Loktanella sp. M215: one gene and its partner. Each later gene encodes a partner of the first gene's protein in a complex. Links are inferred from orthologs where the notes say so. Each region holds a gene or a part of one and is shown on either strand. Other genes may lie near its edges. The genes, in order: secY and secA.

Region 1 (16,878 bases):
ACCGAAGATCCGTGGCGCATCCTGCGTCAATTTACCGATGCGCGGATCGGCTTGGGGCGGGTGGGGACCAGCCTGCCGACGCGGGAATTGCTGGCCTTTCAGCAGGCCCATGCGCAGGCCCGTGACGCTGTCCATCTGCCGCTGGACGTGGACGCGCTGACGGCCGGTCTGGCCGGGATCGCGGGACTGGCCCCGGCCATCGCGCTGCGCAGTCAGGCGGTGGACCGGAACGATTACCTGCGCCACCCGCCCAAGGGCGGCAAGCTGTTGGCTGTCGATGCGGACCGGCTGACGCCCGATCGACCGGACCTTGCGTTGGTTATCGCCGACGGTCTGTCGTCCCTTGCCGTCCAGCGCAACACGGTGCCGTTTCTACAGGCGTTCCTGCCGCTGCGACCGGACCTGCGGATTGCCGCACCGGTCATCGTGACCCAGGGCCGTGTCGCCATCGGTGATCACGTCGGCGCCCTGCTGCAGGCGCGGGCCGTGCTCGTCCTGATCGGAGAGCGGCCGGGGCTGTCCTCGCCCGATTCGCTCGGCCTCTATTTCACATGGGCGCCCGCGCTGGGGCTGAACGATGCCCGTCGGAACTGCATCTCGAATGTGCGGCCTGCGGGTCTGGAGCCGAAGCGTGCCGCGGTACGGGCGGCCTACGTGCTGGGGCAGGCTGAGGCGTTGAATCTGTCCGGCGTTGCGCTGAAGGACCGCTCTGCTGATCCAAGTGGCATCGCAGGTGAAAGCACGCGGACATTCCTGTCGCCGCCTGCGTCCTGAGGCACGTCTTACGCTAACGAAAAACAACCGATGGGCGATTTCCGCCTGTCGTGGTAAATCCCGTTGCGCTGAATTTTAATTCCGTATAGTGGAACTGTATTCGTATAAGTGGAAGTTCTGGGAGGAGCGACGATGAGAACGACTTTGACTGCCGCAACGGTGGCCTTTGGCATGGCGGCAACGTCGCTGGCCGCGCAAACCACACTGATTCTGGGCGAGGCGGGTCCGAACCGCGGTGCCCGCGCCGAGGCGACGCAGGCCTTTGCCGACGACGTGGCGGCCCGCACCAATGGCGATGTCACCATCGACATCCAGTGGGGCGGCGCGCTGTTCAAGGCCGACGCGGCTTTGCAGGGTGTCAGCGATGGCGTGGCCGACCTTGGCACGATCATCGGCGTCTACTTTCCGCAGGAAATGGTCGCCTACGACATCGCCGACCTGCCGCTGCTGAACAGCGACGCCTGGGTCGGCATGCGCGCCACGGACGAGCTGATGCGCACCGATCCCGCGATCACCGAAAATCTCGCGGTGCAGGATCTGGTCTATCTGGGCACGTTCACGACCTCTGCCGTGAACATCGGCTGCAAGGGTGCGGCGATCCGCACGGTCGACGATGTCTCTGGTCTGAAGGTGCGCGGTGTGGGTGCCTACGGTGATGTCTTCCGCGACCTCGGGGCCAACATGGTCGCCATGCCGATCTATGACGCCTATCAGGGTCTCGATACCGGTTTGCTGGATTGCTCGCAGGGCTATTCCTATGCCGTGGCCGCGCTGAAGCAGCAGGAAGTCATGAGCAGCTACACGATCCTGAACTGGGGTCAGGTCGGCGCGCTGGGCATCTTCATGAACAAATTTGCCTATGATGCGCTGACACCCGAACAGCAGACCGCGCTGAACGAAGCCGGTGTTGGCATGGCCGATACGCTGGGCGAGCTGATCAACGCCGACAACGACGCGGCCGTGCAGACGATGAAAGACGCGGGCGTCGAGGTGATCGAACTGGATGCGGCCGAGCGTGACAAGCTGGTCGAGCGCGGCGCACCCTACATCGACGCTTGGGTCGAGCAGGCGACGGCCGCCGGTCTGGACGGTGCGGGCATGCTCGCGACCTACCGCGAGCTGCTGGACAAATACACCGCAGAGCGCGACGCGCAGGGCTATCCCTGGACACGTTGACCTGACCACGGGCTGCGCCGTCATGACGGCGCAGCCCGGCTTTTACGCATGAATTCTAGGGGAGGGGCCGATGCTGTATCGCATCGAACGGCTGTTGCTTGATCTGGCGTGCTGTGCCGTGGTCGCACTTGGGCTATTGATCACCGTCAGTGTCCTGCTGCGCATCACCGTCAATTCCGGCGTGCCGGACACGATCGTCATGGTCCGCGAACTGATGGTCGTCGCCATCGTCCTGCCGCTGGCCGCCGCAACCACCGCCCGCGCGCACATCGTGGTAGAGTTCCTGTCGAACCGCCTGCCGATGCGCGCGCAGGGCTGGCTGGTCGTCTTCGGTGGCCTCGTCGGTCTGTTTGCCCTGTCCCCACTGCTGTACGCCGGGTGGAGCGAGGTGACCCACACCATCGGCAGCGGCAGCTATTATTTCGGCCAGTTGAACCTGCCGAAGTGGCCGGGCCGCGTGCTGTTCCTGATCGGCATGTCGTTCTGCTGGCTGCGGCTGTTGCTGCTGGTCATTGCCGACATCCGCACCCTGCGGGCCGGTGGCATCCCGGCGCTGTCGGAAACCACCTCCTCCACCTTCGCCGAAGAGGATCATTCCTGATGGACGGCACATTGATCGGCCTGATCGCCTTTGCCGCCGTGATCGGCCTGCTGGCGCTGCGCGTGCCCATCGCCTTTGCGCTGGCGGGCATCGGCACTATCGGCACTTTTGTCATTTTCGCCACCCGCACCGGGGCGTTTACGCCGGACAGGGCGATGCGGCCCACGACCTCTCTGGTGTTTTCCAACTCCTTCGACCTGATCCATTCCTACGACCTGTCGATGATCCCGCTGTTCATCGCCCTTGGACACATCGCTTACCGTGCCGACATCACGACACGCATCTATGACGCCGCGCGCGTCTGGCTGGCCAAGGTGCCGGGCGGGGTCGCCATGGCGTCCGTCGTCGGCTGCGGCGGGTTTTCGGCTATCACGGGATCGTCCATTGCCTGTGCCTCTACCATGGGTCGCATCTGCTCGCCCGAGATGCTGCGCATGGGTTATGACAAGGGTCTTGCCACCGCATCCGTCGCGGCGGGCGGCACGCTGGGGTCGCTGATCCCGCCGTCGGTGCTGTTCATCATCTACGGGATCTTTACGGAAACCTCGATTTCCTCCCTGTTTCTGGCGGGGATCCTGCCGGGGATCCTGTCGCTGGCAGGCTTTCTGCTGGCGATCTATGTCTGGGTGAAGTCCAAGCCAGAGGCCGCCCCCGCCTACGAGGGCGAGATTTCCCTGCAGGACAAACTGGCCGCCGCCGTGGGCGCTTGGCCTGCCATCGCGCTCTTTGGCTTGATCGTCGGCGGCATCTACGGCGGTTTCTTCACCGCGACCGAGGCTGCGGCCATCTGCGTCGCCGCCGCCTGCCTGATCGGCTTCGCGCAGCACAAGCTGTCCTTGCACGACCTGTGGGACTCCTTGCGCGAGACCTGCATCCAGACGTCGAGCATCTTTCTGATCGCCGCCGCCGCCAAGATCTTTGTCGCCTTCATCGCGCTGACGGGTGTTGCACCTGCCATCGTGACGGCTGTCGGTGATGCGCAACTTTCGCCCGCTTTCCTGCTGGCCGCCATCGCGGTGATCTACCTGATCCTCGGCATGTTCCTCGACCCCATCGGAATCATGGTGCTGACCCTGCCGCTGATGGTGCCGCTGGTCGAAAGCTACGGTTTCAACCTGATCTGGTTCGGCGTCGTGGTGGTCAAACTGCTGGAGATCGGGTTGATCACGCCGCCCGTCGGCCTGAACGTCTTTGTCATCAGCAACGTCGTGGGCAAGGCCGTGCCGATCGACAAGATTTTCGCCGGCATCTGGCGGTTCCTTGCGATCGACGTGGTCGTTCTGATCCTGCTGATGAGCTTTCCGATCATCTCGCTTCTGATTCCGAACTCGCTATAGATGACGCGGGGTCAGACAGGATGAACACGATGGACAGCGAAATCGAGAAGGACCGGCGCTTTGCCACGACGCTGGCGCGGGGGCTGAGCGTCTTGCGGGCCTTCCGCCCCTCTGACGACGGCTTAGGCAATGCCGAGATTTCGGACCGCACAGGCCTGCCGAAATCCACCGTCTCGCGGCTGACCTTCACGCTGCAGGCGCTGGGCTATCTGACACACGCCCGCCGCCACGACCGGTACCGCCCCGGTCCCGCGCTGCTGGCGCTGGGCAATATGGCGAGTGCATCGCTGTCCTTTGTCGACCTGTCCGGGCCGTTGATGCAACGTCTGGCGGACGAGACGGGGACACTGTCGCTGATGCTGGTCCGCGATCTGGGGCGGATGCTCATCGTCAAGACATGGCGTCCGCGCAATGTCGCGTCCCTGTGGCTGGAAGTCGGGCACAGGCTGCCGCTGCATGGGTCGTCCTCGGGCCATTGCATGCTGGCTGCCTTGTCCGAGGACGGCTTTGCGGCTGCCGTCAGAGATGCGGACGGCGACCGTGGACTGACCCCGGCGCAGGCCGTCGCGGACCGCAGCGCCGCACACAACCAGATCGTGACGCAGGGTTTCGTCATCACCGACCCCGACAGCTATTTCGCGGCCAACATCCATGCCGTCGCCGTGCCGTTTCTGGCGCGAGAGTTGGGAGAGCCCGTGATCTTTACCTGCGGCGCGATGCCCGAGGCGCTGCCCGTCGCCCGCATGCAGGACGAGGTGGGACCAAAGCTGCTGGGCACCGTGCGCGATCTTGAACGGATGATGGGGCAGGGCGGAAGCGCTGGCATGCGGAATCTATAATTCCGCATAGTAGAATATAGTTTTGCATGTTGAAATGATGGCGCAATGCGTTATGTCATAGCCCAACACGGCGGAGGAGACGGTCATGGCGAAGGTAGACTATACAATCGAAGGCGATATCGCCGTCATCACGGTCGATAATCCGCCGGTGAACGCTTTGGGGCAGGTCGTGCGGCAAGGGCTGTGGGACGCCATCACCCGTTTTGACGACGACGCTGCGGCGCAGGCTGCCGTCATCATCGGCGCGGGCCGTCTTTTCATCGGTGGCGCCGACATCACCGAATTCGGCAAGCCGCCCGTTGCGCCTTTTCTGCCGGACGTCATCAACCGGATCGCCGCGGCGATAAAGCCGGTCGTCGCAGCCATCCACGGCACCGCCCTTGGTGGCGGGCTGGAGGTGGCGTTGGGCGCGCATTACCGGATCGCCACCGCCACGGCCAAACTGGGTCTGCCGGAGGTGACACTCGGCGTGATCCCCGGTGCCGGCGGTACCCAGCGGATGCCGCGCCTTGTCGGGCTGGAGGCCGCCTTGGGCCTGATGACGGGTGGCAAGCCGGTCAGCGGAGCGCAGGCGCTGGACATGGGATTTGTCGATACGCTGTCCGATGGCGACTTGCGCGCCGACGCGCTGGCCTACGCGGCACACCTTGTGGCCGACGGGGCCGGGCCGCGCGCTGTGACCGACCTGCCGTTCCCCGGCGCCGACCCTGACCTGATCGCCACATGGCGCCAGCGTCTGACCAAGACCGCCAAGGGGCAGGTCGCCCCGCTGGCCGTGCTGGATGCCGTCATCGCGGGGACGACGCTGCCTTTTAACGAGGCCTTGGCCGAGGAGCGTCGCCTGTTCCTGTCAATGCTCGACACGCCGCAGCGGTCCGGCCTGATGCACGCCTTCTTTGCCGAACGCGCCGTGGCCAAGGTGCCAGAGATCGACGGCGTCTCGCCGCGCGACATCAGCCGCACCGGCGTGATCGGCGGCGGCACCATGGGGGCCGGCATCGCGACTGCGATGGTGCTGGCCGGTCTGCACGTGACGCTGGTCGAACGCGACGACGCCGCGGCCGACAAGGCCCGCGACACCATTGCCCGCAACCTGGCCAGCGCCGTCAAGCGCGGCAAGCTGACCGAGGCAGGGCGCGACGCGATCCTGTCGGATATGCTGGCGACGGTGGTGGGCTATGACGTCCTGTCCGACGCCGATCTGGTGGTCGAGGCCGTGTTCGAAAACATGGACGTCAAGACAGAGGTCTTCGCGGAACTCGACCGGGTCTGCAAGCCCGGTGCGGTGCTGGCGACGAACACGTCATACCTCGACGTAGACCGGATTGCGCAGGCGACCAAGCGGCCCGCAGACGTGATCGGACTGCACTTCTTCTCCCCGGCGCATGTGATGAAGCTACTGGAAATCGTGGTGGCCGACGCGACGGCGACCGACGTGACGGCAACGGCCTTCGCACTGGCCAAGCGTCTGGGCAAGATCGGCGTGCGCGCCGGTGTCTGCGACGGCTTCATCGGCAACCGCATCCTGTCGCATTACCGCACGGCGGTGGACCACATGGTGCTGGATGGGGCGAGCCCCTATGCCGTGGACGCCGCACTGGTCGATTTCGGCTTTGCCATGGGGCCGTATCAGGTCAGCGACCTCGCCGGCCTCGACATCGGATACATGACCCGTCAGCGCAAGGCGGCGGATGCGCATCCGCGCGACCGCTCACCGGTGTTCGCTGACGCGCTTTATCACGAAGGCTGGCTGGGTCAGAAGACCAAGCATGGCTATTACATCTACGACGCGGACAGCCCGAAGGGCCGCCCGGACGACGCCGTGACCGCGATCATCGACAAATCCCGCGCAGATCTGGGCCTGACGCCGCGCGCCTTTACCGCGGATGAAATCGTGCGTCGCACCATGGCCGCGATGGTGAACGAGGCCGCCTGGGTGGTGGACGAGGGTATCGCGCAGCGCCCCTCGGACGTCGATGTCGTGTTCCTGTCGGGCTACGGCTTTCCGCGCCATCGCGGCGGGCCGCTGCAGTATGCCGATACGGTCGGACTGGAGAGCATCCTGTCTGACATCCGTGCCTTCGCCACGACCGACGATCATTTCTGGACCCCCGCACCGCTGCTGGAGCGGCTGGTGGCGGACGGTCAAACCTTTGCCAGCCTGAACCGCTGATCCCGACCCGTTGAAAGGACATCCCATGTCATATCCCGTCATCGTCTCTGTCGCCCGCACCGCCATCGGCAAGGCCGGGCGCGGCGCGTTCAACATGACCCACGGCGCCACGATGGGCGGCCATGTCGCACAGGCTGCAGTGGACCGCGCGGGCATCGACCCCGCGTTGATCGAAGACAGCATCTGGGGCACCGGCTATCCGGAATATGTCACGGGCGGCAACATCGCGCGGCAGATCGTAAGCCGTGCAGGCCTGCCCGTATCCATCGCCGGCACGACAGTGAACCGCTTCTGCGCCAGCGGATTGCAGGCCATCGCCATGGGCGGACACATGATTGTGCAGGAGGGGGCGAAAGCCATCCTCGTCGGCGGGGTCGAGAGTATCTCCATGGTGCAACCGCCCGTCCGCAACTCGCGCGAGGCCTGGATCCTGGAGAACAAGCCCGACCTTTACATGCCGATGGTGGAAACCGCCGACATCGTCGCCGCCCGCTATGGCGTGAGTCGCGCGGCGCAGGACGAGCTGGGCCTGCAAAGCCAGCAACGCACCGCAGCAGCGCAGAAGGCCGGCAAGTTCGACGATGAAATCGTGCCGATGACCGTGACCATGCAGGTGATGGACAAGGCGACGAAGGAAACCTCGGAGCAAGAGATCACCATCGCGCAGGATGAATGCAATCGCCCCTCGACCACGCTGGAGGGGTTGCAAAAGCTGTCGCCCGTGCGCGGCGAGGATCAGTTCATCACGGCGGGCAACGCCTCGCAATTGTCCGACGGTGCCGCTGCACTTGTGATGATGGACGCGAAAGAGGCGACGCGCGCGGGCCTGACACCGCTGGGCGCCTTCCGCGGCTTCGCCGTAGCGGGCTGCGAGCCGAACGAGATGGGCATCGGTCCGATCTACGCCGTGCCGCGCCTGCTGGAACGCGCTGGGCTGACGGTCGATGACATCGACCTGTGGGAGCTGAACGAGGCGTTTGCCAGCCAGCTGATCTATTGCCGCGACCATCTGCACATCGACAACGACAAGTTGAACGTGAACGGTGGGTCCATCGCCGTCGGTCATCCGTTTGGCATGACGGGTGCCCGCATGACCGGCCATCTGCTGATCGAAGGCAAGCGGCGCGGCGCCAAGCTGGGCGTCGTCACCATGTGCGTCGGTGGCGGCCAGGGGGCTGCCGGCCTGTTCGAGATTTATTGAAGGGGAAGTGACATGAACCTGAATTACACTGACGACCAGATCGCGTTCCGCGACGAAGTCCGCGCCTTTCTGGCCGACAACCTGCCTGCGCGCCTGTCCGACAAGGTCAAGTCGGGCGAAGAGCTGACCAAGCAGGACCACGAGGAATGGCACGCCATCCTGAACGCCCGTGGTTGGCTGGCGGGCAACTGGCCTGTCGCATACGGCGGCACCGGTTGGGACGCCGTGCAGCGCCACATCTTCGAGGACGAGATGACCAAGGCCGCAGCACCGCGCATCGTCCCCTTCGGCATCGCGATGCTGGGGCCGGTCCTGATGAAGTTCGGGTCGGACGCGCAGAAGGCGCATTACCTGCCGCGCATTCTGAACGGCGACGACTGGTGGTGTCAGGGGTATTCGGAACCGGGTGCCGGCTCCGACCTCGCGTCCCTGCGGACGATGGCCGTGCGCGACGGTGACGATTACATCGTCAATGGGCAAAAGACCTGGACCACGCTGGCGCAGCACGCCGACTGGATCTTCTGCCTCGTGCGGACCCAGAAAGAGGGCAAGCCGCAGGAAGGGATCTCTTTCCTGCTGATCGACATGAAAAGCCCCGGCATCACCGTGCGCCCGATCAAGCTGATCGACGGCAGCGTCGAGGTGAACGAGGTCTGGTTCGAGGATGTCCGCGTGCCCGCCACCAATCTGGTGGGCGAGGAAAACAAGGGCTGGACCTACGCCAAGTACCTGCTGACGCATGAGCGCACGAACATCGCCGGTGTGGGCTTTGCCAGCGCAGGGCTGGAGCAGCTGAAGCGGATCGCGCGGCTGGAATTGTCAGCTGGCAAACCGCTGATCGAAAACCCGCTGTTCGCCGCCCGCATCGCACAGGTCCAGATCGACCTGATGGCGATGGCCACGACGAACCTGCGGGTCATCAGCGCCGCAGCGGCGGGGCAGGCGCCCGGCGCCGAAAGCTCCATGCTCAAGGTCAAGGGCACGCAGGTCCGTCAGGAAATCAACGCCCTGACTATGCAGGCCGTCGGCCCCTATGCGATGCCGTTCCCGTCAGAGGCGGTGGACGGCGACAACGCCCCCATCGGCCCGGACTACGCCCGCGCGCGGACGGGGCAATATCTGAACAACCGCAAGCTCTCGATTTACGGGGGGTCGAACGAGGTGCAGCGGGCGATCATCTCCAAAGCCATTCTGGAACTGTGAGGACGCCATGAACTTTGATCTGACAGACGAACGCCAGATGTTGCAGGACGGCCTGCGGCGGTTCCTGCGCGACAAGTATACCCCCGACCTGCTGAAGCAGATCGCGGACAGCGAGATAGGCACGTCCCAGGACGTGTGGAACGGTCTGGCTGAAATGGGCGTGATCGGCGCGCTGTTCACCGAGGAACAGGGCGGCTTTGGCGGCGCGGGCTTCGATCTGGCGCTGGTCGCCGAAGAGATGGGCCGTGTGGGTGCGACCGATCCCCTGATCGACACCGGCATCCTGGGCGGCGGTCTGATTGCGGCATTGGGCAATGACGACCAGCAAGCGATGCTGGAGGAGATCATTGCAGGCACACGCCAACTGGCGCTGGCCCATGCCGAACCCGGCAGCCGCTATGACCTGTCGCGGGTCAGCACGACGGCTCTGGGTGGCAAGCTTTCGGGCCGCAAGGCCGTCGTCATCAACGGCGGTGCTGCGGACACGCTGATCGTCAGCGCCCGCACGGCGGGCGGCGTGGCGGATCAGGACGGCATCAGCCTTTATCTTGTCGCCGCCGACGCGCCCGGTCTGACGCGCCGCAGCTACCCGCTGACCGGTGGCGGTCACGCCGCAGAGGTCACGCTGGACGACACACCCGGCACGCTGCTGGGGGACGAAGGACAGTCCTACGCCGCCCTCGCCACCGCATACGCCCGCGCCACCTGTGCGATCAGCGCAGAGGCGGTCGGTCTGATGGAAGCGATCCGCATCCTGACGGTCGATTACCTGAAGACGCGCAAGCAGTTCGGTCAGCCGATCGGCAAGTTTCAGGCGCTGCAGCACCGCATGGCCGACGTGCTGATCGAGATCGAGCAGGCCCGGTCCGCCGTCATCAACCTTGCCGGTCATCTGGAGGCAGAGTCTGCCGTGCGCGACGTTCATGTCGCGGCGACCAAGACCCTGATCGGGCAGGTCGCGCGTCTGGTGGCCGAGGAATCGATCCAGATGCACGGCGGGATCGGCATGACCGAGGAATATGGTCTGGCGCACCTCGCGAAACGTCTGGTCATGGTCGATCACCGTTTTGGCGACACGCTGTATCACATGGACCGCTTCATCGCCCTCGCCGTCGCCTGAGCCGACCACCGCGGGGAGGCGGTGTTGCCATGTCAGAATCGGACCACATCGACGCCCTGATCGCGCGCCAGGCGACAGTGCGCCCTGACGCCGCCGCGGTCATCGACGCAGGGCTGACCACCAGCTTTGCGGCCCTCGACGCCCACGTCACCGCCGCCGCAGATATGCTGGCGGCGGCTGGCACAGGCCCGGGTGACCGCGTGCTGATCGTCGCCGAGAATTGTCTGGCGACCGCCGTCTTCATCCACGCCGCCGTGCGGGCCGGGGCCATCGCCGTGCCGGTCAATGCCCGCATGACGGCACCCGAACTGGCGAAGGTGATCGACCATGCCCTGCCGCGGGTCGTGATCTATACCAGCGGCTGTTCGGCCGAGGCGGCGGCCCATGCCGGGGACGCCGCGCCGCAGGATGCTGGTTTCGGCGCATTCCACATGGCCCGGCTGGACCCGCAGGCTCCGGATGCCGACACGGACGACGTGGCCGTCATCCTTTATACCACCGGCACCACGGGCGCGCCGAAGGGCGTTATGCTGACGCACGCCAACCTGATCTTTGCGGGCAGCCTGTCGGCCCGGATCCGGGCAATGACCGAGGGCGACCGGATCTATGGCGTGCTGCCGCTGACCCATGTGTTCGGCCTCGCCTCCGTCCTCGTCGCGACCGCGATCAGTGGGGCGACCCTGCAACTGGAAACCCGGTTCAGCCCCGCAAAGCTGTACGCCGCCCTGACCGGTGGGGCCACGATCTTTCCGGGTGTCCCGCAGATGCACGCCCTGTTGATGCAATACGCCGCCGATCAGGGCATGATGCGGCTGACGGGCAGCGCGCTGCGCTACGTCTCGTCTGGGGCCGCCCCGCTTGATCCCGCATGGAAGGCCAAGGCCGAGGCGTTCTATGACCTGCCTTTGCAGAACGGCTACGGCATGACCGAAAGCACCGCCGGCGTCAGCGGCACACGGAATGTGATCGGTGATCCCGATACCAGTGCCGGACTGCCCTTTGACGGCGTGTCGGTCCGCATCGACGCGCCCGCCGGTGCGGATGCGGGCGAGGTGCTGACCAAGGGGCCGCACGTGATGAAGGGCTATTTCCGCGCCGCCGACCTGACGGCGCAGACCGTGAAGGACGGCTGGCTGCGGACCGGCGATCTGGGACGGATCGATGCGGCAGGGCGGCTGCACATCGTGGGTCGCGCCAAGGAACTGATCATCCGGGGCGGCTTCAACGTCTACCCGCCAGAGGTCGAGGCGGCCCTGAACGACCATGCGGACGTGATCCAGTGCGCCGTGATCGGCGCCCGGAATGCGCAGGGCGACGAGGATATCCTGGCCTTCGTCCAGTGCCGCGATCCCGCTGCTTTCAATACCCGCGCGCTTGCATCCTTTGCCGCCGCGCGTCTGAGCGGCTATAAGCGGCCCACACGCATTTTTCCGGTGGACGCACTGCCCGCCGCACCGACTGGCAAGATCCTGAAACACAAACTGCTGGACACCTTCGCGGACCGGCTGACAGCAAAGGACTGACACAATGGCAAAAGATATGATCGGCATGGGCCCGGACCTTGGCCCCTTCGACTGGGCCGACGCCCTGCTGCTGGAAACCCAACTGACCGAAGACGAGCGCATGCTGCGCGACGCGGCGCGGGATTTCGCGCAGAACGTGCTGCAGCCGCGCGTCATTCAGGCTTACCGCGACGAGGCTGCCGCCCCGGACCTGTTTCCCCTGATGGGCGAAGCGGGCCTGCTGGGCTGCACCATCCCAGAGGAATACGGTGGCCTTGGCGCGTCCTACGTCACCTACGGTCTGATCGCGCGAGAGGTGGAGCGGGTCGATTCGGGATATCGGTCCATGATGTCCGTGCAATCGTCGCTGGTGATGTACCCGATCCACGCCTACGGGTCCGAGGAGCAGCGTCGGAAGTTCCTGCCCAAGCTGGTCAGCGGCGAATACATCGGCTGCTTTGGCCTGACCGAGCCTGACGCCGGGTCCGACCCTGCGGGCATGAAGACCACCGCCAAGAAGACCGCCGACGGTTATGTGCTGAACGGCGCCAAGATGTGGATTTCCAACGCGCCTTTCGCCGATGTCTTTGTCGTCTGGGCAAAGTCCGAGGAGCATGGCGGCAAGATCCGTGGCTTCATCCTTGAAAAGGGAATGGAGGGGCTGTCTGCCCCCGCAATCAAGGGCAAGCTGAGCCTGCGTGCGTCCACCACCGGCGAGATCGTGATGAAGGACGTGGCCGTGGGCGAGGATGCCCTGCTGCCGGGTGTGCAGGGTCTGAAGGGGCCGTTCGGGTGCCTGAATCGCGCGCGCTACGGCATTGCATGGGGTGTGATGGGATCGGCAGAGTTCTGTTTCCACGCCGCGCGGCAGTACGGCCTTGACCGCAAGCAGTTCAACAAGCCGCTGGCGCAGACCCAGCTGTTCCAGAAAAAGCTGGCCGACATGCAGACCGAGATCACGCTGGGGACGCAGGCCGCCCTGCAGGTCGGTCGCCTGATGGACAGCGGTCAGGCCGCGCCCGAGATGATCAGCCTGATCAAGCGCAACAACTGCGGCAAGGCGCTGACCATCGCGCGCGACAGCCGCGACATGCACGGCGGCAACGGGATTTCCGACGAATTCCAGATCATGCGCCACATGATCAACCTTGAAACCGTGAACACCTACGAAGGGACGCACGACGTGCATGCCCTGATCCTGGGGCGCGCGATCACCGGTCTGCAGGCGTTCTTTTAAGACCCTTGGTGCGGCTTGACGCTGTCAGGCCGCACCGCTATACGCCGCCAGTCCGCACCTTTCCGGGTTCGGACATGTATGAAATGCCGTGTGCCCCATTTCCGTCGCTGGACGGGGTCCTCCGGCCAAAGGAGAAGCGACAATGTTTAAGCTGAATGAACTGTCCGACAACGAAGGCGCAACCCACCGCCGCAAGCGCGTCGGCCGTGGCCCGGGTTCGGGCAAGGGCAAGACCGGTGGCCGTGGTATCAAGGGTCAGAAGTCCCGCTCGGGCGTCGCGATCAAGGGCTACGAGGGCGGCCAGATGCCGCTGTACCAGCGTCTGCCCAAGCGCGGTTTCAACAACATCAACGCCAAGACCTACTCGGTCGTGAACGTCGGCCTGATCCAGAAGTTCATCGATGCGGGCAAGATCGACGCATCGGCTGACCTGACCGAAGACGCGCTGATCGCCTCCGGTCTGATCCGTCGTCTGAAGGACGGCATCCGTGTGCTGGCGAAGGGCGAGATCACATCCAAGATAAACTTGCACGTCCACGGCGCATCCAAGGGCGCGATCGAGGCCATCGAGAAGGCCGGCGGCACCGTGACCGTGACCGCAAAGCCCAAGGCGGACGCTGCGGCGGCCTGATCGCTTGCGGGCGGCGCGCGTGTCGCCTAGATAGGGTCTGAGTTTTCCCAAACGCCGCCATCGGGACACCCGCTTGGCGGCGTTTTTCATATAAAAGAGACTTGCATGGCATCCGCTGCAGAACAAATGGCCGCCAACATGAGCTGGGGCGCCTTCGGCAAGGCGACAGAGCTGCGCAGCCGCATCCTTTTCACCATCGGCATGCTGATGGTGTATCGCCTTGGCACCTATATTCCCGTTCCGGGCATCGACGGCGTGCAGTTGCGCGAATTCATGACCGGTGCGGCGGCAGGCATCGGGGGCATCCTGTCGATGTTCACCGGTGGCGCGCTGTCCCGTATGGGGATATTCGCGCTGGGCATCATGCCCTATATCTCCGCCTCGATCATCGTGCAGTTGCTGGGGTCCATGTGGGAGCCGCTGAAGAACCTCAAGAAAGAGGGTGAGCAGGGGCGTCGCAAGATGAACCAGTACACCCGCTACGGCACGGTTCTGCTGGCGACGGCACAGGCCTACGGTCTGGCCAAGTCGCTGGAGGCCGGTGGCCTTGCATCCAATCCGGGCCTGTTCTTTGTGGCGGCCTGCGTGATCACGATCGTCGGCGGCACCATGTTCCTGATGTGGGTCGGCGAGCAGATCACCAGCCGCGGCATCGGCAACGGCATTTCCCTGATCATCTTCGTCGGCATCATCGCGGAAGTGCCCGCCGCACTGGCCCGCTTCCTGAGCCAGGGACGGTCGGGTGCCATCAGCCCCTTCGTGATCGTCGGCGTGATATTGATGGTGATCGCGATCCTGGCTTTCGTGGTGTTCATGGAACGGTCACTGCGCAAGATCCACATCCAGTATCCCCGCCAGCAACGCGGGATGAAGGTCTATGATGCGTCGTCGTCGCACCTGCCGATCAAGGTGAACCCGGCCGGCGTGATTCCTGCGATCTTTGCCAGCGCCCTGCTGCTGTTGCCGACCACGATCAGCACCTTCTCTGGCGGGTCGTCGAACGCCTTCATGTCGACGCTGTTGGCCTACTTCGGCCCCGGCCAGCCGCTTTATCTGCTGTTCTTCACGATCATGATCGTGTTCTTCACCTACTTCTACACCCGTGAAGTCGCCTTCAAGACCGACGAGGTCGCCGACAACCTGAAGAACCAGAATGGCTTTGTCCCCGGCATCCGTCCGGGCAAGAAGACGGCGGAATACCTCGACTACGTCGTGAACCGCATTCTGGTCCTCGGCTCTGGCTACCTCGCGCTGGTGGCACTGCTGCCCGAGATCATCCGCAGCCAGTTTGCGGTGCCATTCTACTTTGGTGGCACATCGGTCCTGATCATCGTCTCGGTCGGGATGGACACCATTCAACAAATTCAATCCCACCTGCTGGCGCACCAGTACGAGGGGCTGATCGAAAAATCGCAACTGCGCGGCAAGCGCAGTACGACCAAGCGGAGGGGACCGGCGCGTCGATGAATATTATCCTACTGGGACCGCCGGGGGCGGGCAAAGGCACACAGGCACGCCGTCTGGTCGATGAACGTGGCATGGTGCAACTGTCCACCGGCGACATGCTGCGCGCAGCCCGCACATCGGGCACCGAAATGGGAAAGCGTGTGGCTGACGTGATGGATCGTGGAGAACTGGTGACGGACGAGATCGTCATCGGCCTGATCCGCGAGCATCTGACCAATGATGCCCCCGCGAACGGCTATATCTTCGACGGTTTCCCGCGCACGCTGGCGCAGGCGGATGCCTTGGGCAATCTGCTGGCCGAACTGGGCGAAAATCTGGACCGCGTGATCGAGATGAAGGTCGATGATGAAGCGCTTGTCGCGCGCATCACGGCCCGGTCGACCTGCAAGAACTGCGGCGAAGTGTATAACGACGATACCAAGCCGATCCCTGCCGATCACGTCTGCACCAACTGCGGTGAAAAGACGGAATTCGTGCGCCGCGCGGACGACAACGCCGACAGCCTGAAGACGCGCCTGCTGGCCTATTACAAGCAGACCAGCCCGCTGGTCGGCTATTACTATGCGCGTGGCGACCTGACATCCGTGGACGGGTTGGCAAGCATGGACGAGGTTGCGGCGCAGATCAAGAAAGCGCTGACCTGATCCTGCGGGCAAGGGGGGTTGACCCCCACCCGTCACGCCTCTAGATACCCCCATCCCGCAAGGGAATCACCTGCCGTGACCGGGTCGCACCCAAAGGTTACGGAATACCTCATATGACATGGGCCCGCCGCGCGTCGGACGGGCCTGCGTTGTGAAAAAAGGGTCTGGTATCACGGACCCGCAACGAAAAGGAAGCTACCTTGGCACGTATTGCCGGCGTCAATATCCCCTCTGCAAAGCGGGTTCCCATCGCCCTGACCTACATTGCCGGTATCGGCAACACCACCGCCGCACAGATCTGCGAAGCGACCGGCATCGATGCCGCGCGCCGCGTGAACGATCTGTCCGACGCCGAAGTGTTGAAGATCCGCGAATACATTGACGAACATGTCACCGTCGAAGGCGACCTGCGTCGTGAAACCCAGATGAACATCAAGCGTCTGATGGACCTTGGCTGCTACCGCGGCCTGCGTCACCGTCGTGGCCTTCCCGTTCGCGGTCAGCGCACGCACACAAACGCACGCACACGCAAGGGCCCCGCTAAGGCCATTGCTGGCAAGAAGAAATAAGGAGATCCGATCATGGCACGAGATACCCGCCGGACCGGCAAGAAAAAGGTCTCCAAGAACATCGCAGCTGGCGTTGCGCATGTGAACTCTTCTTTCAACAACACCAAGATCCTGATCTCGGACGTGCAGGGCAACGCGATTGCCTGGTCGTCCGCAGGCACCATGGGCTTCAAGGGATCGCGTAAGTCGACCCCCTACGCTGCCCAGATGGCCGCCGAGGATGTTGGCAAGAAAGCCCAGGAACACGGCGTGAAAACGCTGGAAGTCGAAGTGCAGGGCCCCGGTTCGGGCCGAGAGTCCGCGCTGCGTGCGCTGGCTGCCGCCGGTTTCAACATCACCTCGATCCGTGATGTGACCCCGATGGCCCACAACGGCTGCCGCCCGCCGAAGCGTCGCCGGGTCTG
Region 2 (9,804 bases), 470 kb from region 1 along the record:
CAGGGGCTGCCAGGCGATCTTCGCGTCGGTAAAGATGTAGACCAGCATCGTCGCCATGTCGGGGGCGATCATGCCGGATCCCTTGGCGATGCCAGCGATTTTCACGGATTTGCCGTCGATGGTGACAGTCTGCGTCGATCCCTTAGGGAAGGTGTCGGTCGTCATGATGGCGCGAGCAGCGTCGTTCATCGCGGTGGGGGACTGCGCCTCTTTCAGTTCGTCGATCTTGGCCACGATCCGGTCGTGGGGCAGCGGTTCACCGATGACGCCGGTGGACGCGGTGAAGACGCGGCCCGCGTCGATCCCGGTGGCGGCGGCCACGGCGTCGCAGATCGCCGCGACGGATGTGGTGCCCGCCTTGCCGGTAAAGGCATTGGAGTTGCCGGAGTTCACGAGGATCGCCGCGGCGCCGTCACCGGCGCCCAGCTTGGACTGGCAGTCCAGCACCGGGGCCGAACGCGTCGCGCTGCGGGTGAAAACACCGGCGACGGTGCTGCCGGCGGCAAGCACCGCCAGCATCACGTCGGTCCGGTTCTTGTATTTCACCCCCGCCTGCGCGGCTGCAAAGGTGACGCCGTCGATGACGGGCAGGTCAGGAAATGCGGCGGGCGCAAGCGGGGACAGGGCCATGAGTTACTTCTCCAGCAGGTCGAGGTTGGTCAGGACGGCGGGGTCGATGCTGCCATCCTCTGGCAGGGTGATCTCGGCGTTGGCCTTCAGCTCTTCGATCTTGGCGAGGATGACGGCCTCTTGCAGGTTGCTGACGATCTCGGGCTTCATCTCTTCCAGCGTCGGGACCGGCTTTTCGCGGGTCTCGTTCAGCTTGATGATGTGCCAGCCGAACTGCGTCTGGACCGGGCCGGACACGTCGCCGGGTTCCATGCCGTCCAGTGCCGTTTCGAACTCGGCAACCATCTGGCCCGGTCCGAACCAGCCCAGCTCTCCGCCCGTCGGGCCGGAGGGACCGGTGGAGACTTCTGTCGCCACGGCCGCGAAGTCTTCACCGGCGTTGATCCGCTCTTGCGCGGCTTCGGCGGCTTCCTTCGTCTCGACCAGCAGGTGGCTGGCGTTCCATTCCATGACGGGGTCGGCGGCGGCAGCGGCGGTCATCTCGTCATAGGCGGCCTGAATGGCCTCGTCGGTGACGGCGGTGGCGCTGAGGTCGGTGATGACCTCGCCCGCGCGCAGGGAACGTTCCTCGTTCGCCATCGCCCAGCCGACACGCGCCGGCACGTCGGTCAGACTGTTGGACAGCAACTGCTGCTGCACGACCTGATCGAGGATGCCCTGATAGATCACGTCTGGCGGAAACTGGTTGTACTGCTGCGGCAACTGGCTGCGTGCGATGATCAGCTGGCCGAGAGTGATGTCGGTCCCGTCGACGGTGGCGACGACGGTCGCGGGATCGGCGGTGACCGGTGCAGCGGTGGCCGCATCCGCTGCGGGAGCGTCCGTTGCCGGTGCATCTGTCGCCGGTGCTTCGGTTGCGGGGGCCTCGGTCGTGGTGGTGTCCTGCGCCTGAACGGCGCTTGTCAGGGTCAGCGCCATCGCAGCCGAGCCCAGCAGATAGGTCAATTTCGACATCGTTTACGTCCTTACTCTCCTGCACCCCAACGGGGCACAACGTTGACAGTTTTCAGCCCGCCCCTTACATCGCTGTCAAGCCTTGAGGGGGCTGGTCTTGCTGCCTTGTTTAGGGGCCTTGGCATACGCCTACAAGCAACCTCCTCTCACATCGGTATCACAGGGGCGGCACAGGTCCGCTTGGAGAGCACATGCTGGGTCTTGGAACGATTGCGAAAAGGGTCTTCGGGACCGCGAATGACCGCAAGGTCAAGGCCGTGCGCCCCCTGATCGAGCGGATCAACGCGCTGGAGCCGGAGTTTACCGCGCTGTCCGACGACCAGATCAAGGAACGTACGCGCGACCTGCAGGCGCGGGCGCAAGCGGGCGAGAGCCTTGACGACATGCTGCCCGAAGCCTTTGCCAACTGCCGCGAGGCGGCGCGCCGGGCGCTTGGCCTGCGCGCCTTTGATACGCAGCTGATGGGCGGGATCTTTCTGCATCAGGGTAACATTGCCGAGATGAAGACCGGCGAGGGCAAGACCCTTGTCGCGACCTTCCCGGCCTATCTGAACGCGCTGTCGGGCAAGGGCGTCCATATCGTCACGGTGAACGACTACCTCGCGCGGCGCGACGCCGACTGGATGAGCAAGGTCTACGGCGCGCTGGGTCTGACGACCGGCGTCGTGGTGCCGCAGCAGCCCGAAGAGGAAAAGCGCACAGCCTACCAGTGCGACGTGACCTATGCCACGAACAACGAACTGGGGTTCGATTACCTGCGCGACAACATGCGGTCCGAACTGTCGCAGATGTACCAGCGCCCGCATAACTTCGCGATCGTGGACGAAGTCGACTCCATCCTGATTGACGAGGCGCGGACGCCGCTGATCATCTCTGGCCCGGCACAGGACCGCAGCCAGATGTACCGCGACATCGACACGATCGTGCCGGGGATCATCGACGACCATTTCACGCTGGACGAAAAGCAGCGGTCCGTCAGCTTTACCGACGAAGGCAACGATTACCTTGAAGAAGCGCTGTCGCGCAAAGGCCTGCTGCCGGAAGGTCAGACGCTGTACGATCCCGAAAGCGCGTCGCTGGTGCACCACACCAGTCAGGCGCTGAAGGCGCACAAGTTGTTCGCCAAGGACAAGGATTATATCGTCCGCAACGACGAGATCGTGCTGATCGACGAATTCACGGGCCGCATGATGACCGGCCGCCGCCTGTCCGACGGTCTGCATCAGGCGATCGAGGCCAAGGAAGGTGTCAGCATCCGGCCAGAGAACGTGACGCTGGCGTCGGTGACATTCCAGAACTACTTCCGCCTGTACGCCAAGCTTGGCGGCATGACCGGCACGGCGCTGACCGAGGCCGATGAATTCATGGAAATCTACGGCCTTGGCGTGGTCGAGGTGCCGACGAACCGTCCGATCCAGCGGCAGGACGAACACGATCAGGTCTACCGCACCGCGCGCGAAAAATTCGAGGGCGTGGTCAAGGAGATCAAGGAAGCGAATGCCAAGCAGCAGCCGATCCTCGTCGGCACGACAAGCATCGAGAAATCCGAATTCCTGTCCAATCTGCTGAAGGGCGAGGGCATCCCGCACAACGTCCTGAACGCCCGCCAGCACGAGCAGGAAGCGCAGATCATCGCGGATGCCGGCAAGCTGGGCGCCGTCACCATCGCCACCAACATGGCCGGGCGCGGCACCGACATCCAGCTGGGCGGCAACGTGGAGCTGAAGGTGATCGAGGCGCTGGACGCCGATCCCGAGGCCGAGCCCGACCAGATCCGCGAGCGCATCGAGGCGGAACATGCGGATGAAAAGAAGAAGGTGCTGGAAACCGGCGGTCTGTTCGTGCTGGCCACGGAACGTCACGAATCACGTCGGATCGACAACCAGTTGCGCGGACGCTCTGGCCGTCAGGGCGACCCGGGCCGGTCGTCGTTCTTCCTGTCGCTTGATGACGATCTGATGCGGATCTTCGGGTCCGAACGTCTGGACAAGGTGCTGTCGACGCTGGGCATGAAAGAAGGCGAGGCGATCGTGCACCCTTGGGTGAACAAGTCGCTGGAACGCGCGCAGGCCAAGGTCGAAGGGCGCAACTTTGACATCCGCAAGCAGCTGCTGAAATTCGACGACGTGATGAACGAACAGCGCAAGGTGATCTTTGGCCAGCGCCGCGAGATCATGGAAGCGCAGGACCTGTCAGAGATCGCCCGCGACATGCGCCATCAGGTGATCGAGGACATGGTCGACGAGCACATGCCGCCGCGCAGCTATTCCGACCAGTGGACGACAGAGGCGCTGTATGCCGATGTGATCCAGAACCTTGGCATGGACGTCCCCGTCATGGCCTGGGCGCAGGAAGAAGGCGTCGACGCCGATGTCATGCGCGAACGGCTGGAGCAGGCCTCTGACGAGCATATGGCGAAGAAGGAAGAAGCCTTTGGCGCTGACACGATCCGCAATATCGAAAAGCAGGTGCTGCTGCAGACCATCGACGCCAAGTGGCGCGAGCATCTGGTGACGCTGGAACACCTGCGGTCGGTCGTCGGGTTCCGTGGCTATGCGCAGCGCGATCCCCTGAACGAATACAAGACCGAAGGCTTCCAGCTGTTCGAACGGCTGCTGGACGGTCTGCGGCTGGATGTGACGCAAAAGCTGGGTCAGATCCAGCCGATGACGGCGGAACAGCAGGCCCAGATGGTGGCGCAACTGCGTCAGCAACAGGCCGCTGCCGCACCGGCACCCGATGAAACCGTCGAACGGGCGACCTCTGCCGCCACACCGGGCGATGCCACGGCCCGCGAAGGTTTTGTCGCGGATGATCCCAGCACCTGGGGCAATCCGGCGCGCAACGATGCCTGCCCCTGTGGGTCGGGGAAGAAGTTCAAGCATTGCCACGGCGCCCTCTGACGCAGGGCTTCGCCACATTCATGTCATGTTAAGACCTTGCCGCGGTCCCTCTACGGACACCGCGGCACTGCAAACCGACTTCGTATCCCACTCGGATCAGGAGACGGCAGATGAGACAGACGGCACGCAGGGCGATCACGGCAGGCACGACATTCGCAGTCGCGCTGAGTATTGGTTTCGTGATGCAGTATGGCGATGCGCTGGCGTCACGCTTGGGCGTTGACGAACCCGTCGAGGGGCCAGACCAGCGCGCTGACGATGCCGCCGTCGCCTTGACCCCGGCCGTCGCGGCGCAACGCCCGTCGGTGGACTGGACGGTGCCGGTTGCAATGCCGCAGGAAATCGCCGTGCCGCAGATGCAATCGATCGGACCTGTCAGCCTGACGGACACCGCTGCCCCCACGCTGGCGCTTCCAGCGACGGACATGCTGACCCCGATCCCCGCCAAGGCCGATGTCTTGCCAGAGGTTCTGCCGATCGACACCGCGCCCGCCGCGACACCCTCATGCGCCGCCGACATGACGGCAGAGGTTCTGCCGCTTGCCATGGTGCGTCTGTCCCTGACGGATGCCTGCCACCCGCTGGCTACGGTAAAGATTCACCACCGGGGGATGATGTTCAGCGCGCTGACCGACGCTGCGGGCCACCTGCAGGTCGATGTGCCGGCCCTCGTCACCGATGCGCTGTTCATCGCCGATTTCAATGATGGACCGGGTGCCGCGATTGCGGTCGACGTGCCGGGGCTGGATGACCTTGACCGGGCTGTTCTGCAATGGCGCGGTGAGGCAGGGATGCAGCTGCACGCGCTGGAATTCGGCGCGGGCTACGACGATGCGGGGCATATCTGGTCCGCCAGCGCCGGCACGCCGGAAGCCGCTGCCGCCGGCACCGGCGGATTCATCACGACGCTTGGCGATGTCGCGATCAGCGATGCGCTGCATGCCGAAATCTATACCTTTCCCAGCGGTCACGCCGCCCTTGACGGTCAGGTGATCCTGAACGTCGAAACCGAGGTGACCAACCGCAACTGCGGGCGCGACGTGGCTGCGCAAAGCATCCAGATCGGCCCGCGTCAGCCGCCCCATGCCGTCGACCTGACCATGACAATGCCGGACTGCGATGCGATCGGTGAATTTCTTGTGTTGAAAAATATGTTTGCGGACCTGACACTCGCGGCGCAATGACGCCACAGCGACGATCCGGAAACAGACTGATGTACGCTGCGGCAGGGGGACTTGCCGCAGCGCTGCTTTGTGCCGGGCCCACATGGGCCGAGGAGGTCACGATCACCTCTGCCCAAGGCGCATTGACGCTGACCGGACGGATCGCCGGTTACGACGGCACCTATCTGGAAATCGAATCATCCCACGGGCCGGTGACGCTGGCCTATGCCGGTGTCACCTGCGCCGGCGCCGACTGTCCGCCCCGCGACGGCTATATCCCCACCCTGCGCCTGTCGGGAGAGCCGGTGCTGAGCGGCCTGCTGGTGCCGGCGCTGCTGGCCGGCTACGCGCGCGAGACGGGGCTGGCGCTGGCACAGGAGCCTGACGTCGACGACACCGCCCGCTTCGTCCTGCAGGATACCGCCGGGGACCCCCTTCTGCACGTACGGCTGCGCGCCGGATCCAGTGCCGAAGCCTTTGCCGATCTGATCACGTTCGAGACGGACATCGCGCTGACCTATCGTGCCGCCAACCCGCGCGAAATCGACCGCGCCACAGAGGTCGGACTGGATCTGGCCCCTGCGTCCGATCGCAGCCTTGTTCTGGGCGGCGAGGCGCTGGTCGCTGTCACCTCGCCCCGCAATCCGCAGCGGACCATCGATCCCGCCGCCATCATCGCAGCCTTTGCGGGGCGGATCGTCGACTGGCAGTCCCTGGGACAGGCGCCGCAACCGCTGACCCTGCATCTGGGGCCGGCCCAGGACGGTCAGGTCGAGGCCTTTCTGGCGCTTTTGCCAAAACCGCCCGCAGCCGCGATCACCTATCATGCGACCGCCGCCGATCTGGCGGCCGCCGTTGCCGCCGATCCCGGTGCATTGGGTGTGACGCCGTTGCGCGCAACGGGCGTGGCGCAGCCCTTGGGTCTGCGCGACAACTGCGGGCTGACGAGGGTGCCGCGGCTTGCGGGTTTGAAGACGCAGGATTACCCCCTGACGACCCTGGCCTTTGCCGTTGTCCGGTCGCATCGCCAGCCGGATGTTGTCCGCGACCTGCTGCGTTGGCTGCGCAGCCCCGCCGCACAGCTGATCGTGCGGCGGGCGGGGCTGTCGGATCAGGGCATCACGCCGATCCCGCTGGACGATCAGGGCGAACGGATCGCCCATGCCGTGGCGATCGCCGGTCCCGACACATCGCTGCGCGACCTGCAGGACATGGTCGCCCTGATGCTGGCCCGCGTCCGGATCTCGCTGACCTTCCGGTTCGCGAACGGGACGACGGACCTCGATACCGCGTCGGCCGCCAACCTGCGCACCCTCGCGCTGGCCATCCGCAACGGCGCCTACGCCGGGCGTGACATCATGCTGATCGGCTTTTCGGACGCAGAGGGCGAGGCGGAGGCGAACCGCGACCTGTCGGCCGCGCGGGCGCTGGCGGTCGAATCTGCCCTGCTGACGCTGCTGGGCCATCTGCCCGACGACGTGCGGATCGGCACCCGCGGGTTCGGAGAGGCCTTGCCCATGGGGTGCGATGACACGTCATGGGGCCGCCGGATGAACCGGCGGGTCGAGGTCTGGGTGGGCGACTAAAGCAGCCCCTCGGCCCGGAACGACAGCTCGCGGGATTTTCCGATGATCAGGTGATCGTGGACCGTCAGCCCCAGCGCCTGCGCCGCCGCTGCGATCTGGGCGGTCATGGAAATGTCGGCCTGCGACGGCGTCGGATCGCCGGAGGGGTGGTTGTGAACGAGGATCAGCGAGGCGGCGTTCAGCTCCAGCGCGCGCTTCACCACCTCGCGCGGGTAGACCGGCACGTGGTCGATGGTGCCGCGCGCCTGTTCCTCGTCCGCGATCAGCGTGTTCTTGGTGTCGAGGTAGAGGATGCGGAACTGTTCGGTATCGCGGTGCGCCATGACCGTATGGCAATAGTCCAGCAGCGCATCCCAACTGCTGACGACGTGGCGGGCCATGACCTTGCTGCGGGCCATGCGATGCGCCGCGGCCTCGATCACCTTCAACTCGACCACGACCGCGTCACCGACGCCCTTGACCTTGCGCAGGGCGGTTGCCGGGGCGGACAGGACGCGGTTGAAATCGCCGAAATGGTCGATCAGCACCCGCGCGAGGGGTTTGACGTCCTGCCGCGGGATGGCGCGGAACAGGACCAGTTCCAGCAGCTCGTAATCCGGCAGGGCCGCAGCACCGCCCGCCATGAACCGGTCGCGCAAGCGTTGGCGATGATCCCTGATATAGGACGGTTGCCGCCCGCCAATAGGCGTCGCGGTCTCCGCCTCGTCCGGGGCGCCGGGGGCAAAGATCGGCAATGATTCCTGAAAAGCATGGGTCATGGGCGCAATGATGCCGCAGCCGTGGTGAACAAAGCATTAACGCACCTCGACGGCTTGCGATGCGCAAAGGAATTGCTAGGTGAGGGGGACAGGGCAGAGGAATTTCCGGTTTTGAAAGACGTGTTGATTTACTTTCGCTGGTCCTTTGTCGTGACAATTCTGGGCTTGGTCCTTGCTGGTGTGCTGGGCTACGTGCTGCAGGGGGGCACGTCTGGCGCTGTCACTTTCCTGCTGATCGGCAGCGTGCTGGCCGTTCTGGAAATCAGCCTGTCCTTCGACAATGCCATCGTGAACGCCAATACGCTCAAGCGCATGTCAGAGGTCTGGCAGAAGCGCTTTCTGACCTGGGGCATCCTGATCGCGGTCTTCGGCATGCGGCTGGTGTTCCCGCTGCTGATCGTCGTTGTCGCCGCCGGTGTCGGCCCGTGGGAGGCGCTGCACCTGTCGATCACCGAACCGGCGCAATATGCCCACATCATCGAGGAGGCCCACGTCCCGATCGTGGGCTTCGGCGGTGCTTTCCTGATGATGGTCGGTCTGCGGTTCTTTTTCGATGCGGACAAGACCGTCCACTGGATCGCCCCGATCGAGCGCGCGGTCGCGCGGTTTTCCGGCATCCGCGGGATCGAGATGGCCGTGGTATTGGTCGCGATGCTGCTGGTCGCCTGGCTGCTGCCAGAGGAGGAGGTCGCCACCTTTCTGTTCGCCGGCGTCGCAGGGCTTGTCGTCTTCCTTGCTCTGGACGTGATCGGCTACCTGCTCGACTCCTCGGACGAGGTGCTGGAAGGGGCGGCAAGGGCCGGGTTCGGGGCGTTCCTCTACCTCGAGGTGCTGGATGCCTCCTTCAGCTTTGACGGGGTGATCGGCGCCTTTGCCCTGACGCAGGATCTGCTGCTGATCGCGATCGGTCTGGGGATCGGGGCGATGTACGTCCGGTCGATGACCATCATGCTGGTGGAAAAGGGGGCGCTGGCCGAATTCGAATACCTTGAAAACGGGGCGTTCTGGTCGATTCTGGTCCTGTCGTTCATCATGTTCGCCCAGACCATGATCGAGGTGCCGGAATACGTGACCGGCCTGCTGGGGGCCGGGTTCATCGCCGCCGCGTTCTGGTCGTCGCTGCGGGTGCGTAAATGCGAAAGGTCCCCGGCCTAAGCCAGGGACCTTTCGTCATCCGTCGAAGACTGGGGCGCGGTCAGCCCTTCATGGAATCCCAGAAGCCCTTCACCGATTTGAAGAAGCTCGACCCCTGTGGGTTGTTGTCCTTGGACAGCGTGTCGAATTCCTTCAGGATTTCGCGCTGACGGGCCGTCAGGTTCACCGGCGTCTCGACGTTCAATTCGATGAACATGTCGCCCGCCGCACCACCGCGCAGGGCTGGCATCCCCTTGCCGCGCAGGCGCATCTGGCGACCGGACTGGCTGCCCTCGGGGATCTTCACGCGGCTGCGTCCGCCGTCGATGGTCGGCACCTCGATCTCTCCACCCAGCGCGGCAGAGGCGATGCTGACCGGCACGCGGCAGAACAGGTTGCTTGCCTCACGTTCGAACAGCGGGTGATCGGCGACTTCGATGAAGATATAAAGGTCGCCCGCAGGCCCGCCGCGCATGCCGGCCTCGCCTTCACCGGCCAGCCTGATCCGCGTGCCCGTCTCGACACCGGCGGGGATGTTGACCGAAAGGGATTTCTCCTTCTCGACCCGGCCTGCACCGTGGCAGACGTGGCAGGGGTTCTTGATCGTCTGGCCCATGCCATTGCAGGTCGGGCAGGTGCGTTCAACGGTAAAGAAACCCTGCTGCGCGCGGACCTT

What was found.
Region 2: the proteins of secY (region 1) and secA are in contact, whole or in part, in a crystal structure (PDB 3DIN), measured with the Thermotoga maritima proteins. The link is inferred for Loktanella sp. M215 from one-to-one orthologs. Residues at the interface, in WP_004081795.1 of Thermotoga maritima: Glu108, Gly109, Glu110, Glu111, Ala236, Glu237, Arg238, Arg239, Ile240, Thr241, Ile242, Gln243, Tyr244, Ala245, Arg246, Arg247, Val248, Thr249, Gly250, Arg251, Arg252, Val253, Tyr254, Gly256, Ala257, Ser258, Thr259, Tyr260, Leu261, Pro262; in WP_004082002.1 of Thermotoga maritima: Glu261, Ala262, Arg263, Lys300, Ala301, Arg302, Thr303, Ile304, Ile305, Leu323, Tyr324, Asp325, Pro326, Val329, Ser330, Tyr333, Ile336, Lys340, Phe345, Val349, Glu363, Phe364, Tyr374, Ser375, Gly376, Gly377, Glu393, Ile395, Thr482, Ser483.

Annotation. Positions count from the first base shown.
Region 1 is NZ_WMEA01000001.1:1,378,812-1,395,689, forward strand. Bases 13,271-16,080 are described here. They hold secY (preprotein translocase subunit SecY), read left to right. Parts: upstream 13,271-13,899; coding sequence 13,900-15,261; downstream 15,262-16,080. Other genes in these bases: rplO (50S ribosomal protein L15), read left to right, coding at 13,306-13,794; GLR48_RS06775 (adenylate kinase), read left to right, coding at 15,258-15,905. In the rest of the region: ethanolamine ammonia-lyase subunit EutC, read left to right, coding at 1-774; GLR48_RS06715 (C4-dicarboxylate TRAP transporter substrate-binding protein), read left to right, coding at 907-1,950; GLR48_RS06720 (TRAP transporter small permease), read left to right, coding at 2,021-2,551; GLR48_RS06725 (TRAP transporter large permease), read left to right, coding at 2,551-3,888; GLR48_RS06730 (IclR family transcriptional regulator), read left to right, coding at 3,918-4,727; GLR48_RS06735 (3-hydroxyacyl-CoA dehydrogenase NAD-binding domain-containing protein), read left to right, coding at 4,813-6,900; GLR48_RS06740 (acetyl-CoA C-acyltransferase), read left to right, coding at 6,926-8,101; GLR48_RS06745 (acyl-CoA dehydrogenase family protein), read left to right, coding at 8,114-9,304; GLR48_RS06750 (acyl-CoA dehydrogenase family protein), read left to right, coding at 9,312-10,424; GLR48_RS06755 (class I adenylate-forming enzyme family protein), read left to right, coding at 10,454-11,947; GLR48_RS06760 (acyl-CoA dehydrogenase), read left to right, coding at 11,952-13,163; rpsM (30S ribosomal protein S13), read left to right, coding at 16,106-16,474; rpsK (30S ribosomal protein S11), read left to right, coding at 16,487-16,878. UniProt on the Escherichia coli protein: The central subunit of the protein translocation channel SecYEG. Consists of two halves formed by TMs 1-5 and 6-10.
Region 2 is NZ_WMEA01000001.1:920,033-929,836, reverse strand. What follows is about bases 1,449-4,687. They hold secA (preprotein translocase subunit SecA), read left to right. Parts: upstream 1,449-1,775; coding sequence 1,776-4,487; downstream 4,488-4,687. Other genes in these bases: GLR48_RS04485 (hypothetical protein), read left to right, coding at 4,598-4,687; GLR48_RS04495 (peptidylprolyl isomerase), read right to left, coding at 1,449-1,584. Also shown: bifunctional glutamate N-acetyltransferase/amino-acid acetyltransferase ArgJ, read right to left, coding at 1-630; more of GLR48_RS04495, read right to left, coding at 634-1,448; more of GLR48_RS04485, read left to right, coding at 4,688-5,671; GLR48_RS04480 (phosphate ABC transporter substrate-binding/OmpA family protein), read left to right, coding at 5,701-7,236; RadC family protein, read right to left, coding at 7,233-7,994; GLR48_RS04470 (DUF475 domain-containing protein), read left to right, coding at 8,106-9,149; molecular chaperone DnaJ, read right to left, coding at 9,190-9,804. UniProt on the Escherichia coli protein: Required for protein export, interacts with the SecYEG preprotein conducting channel.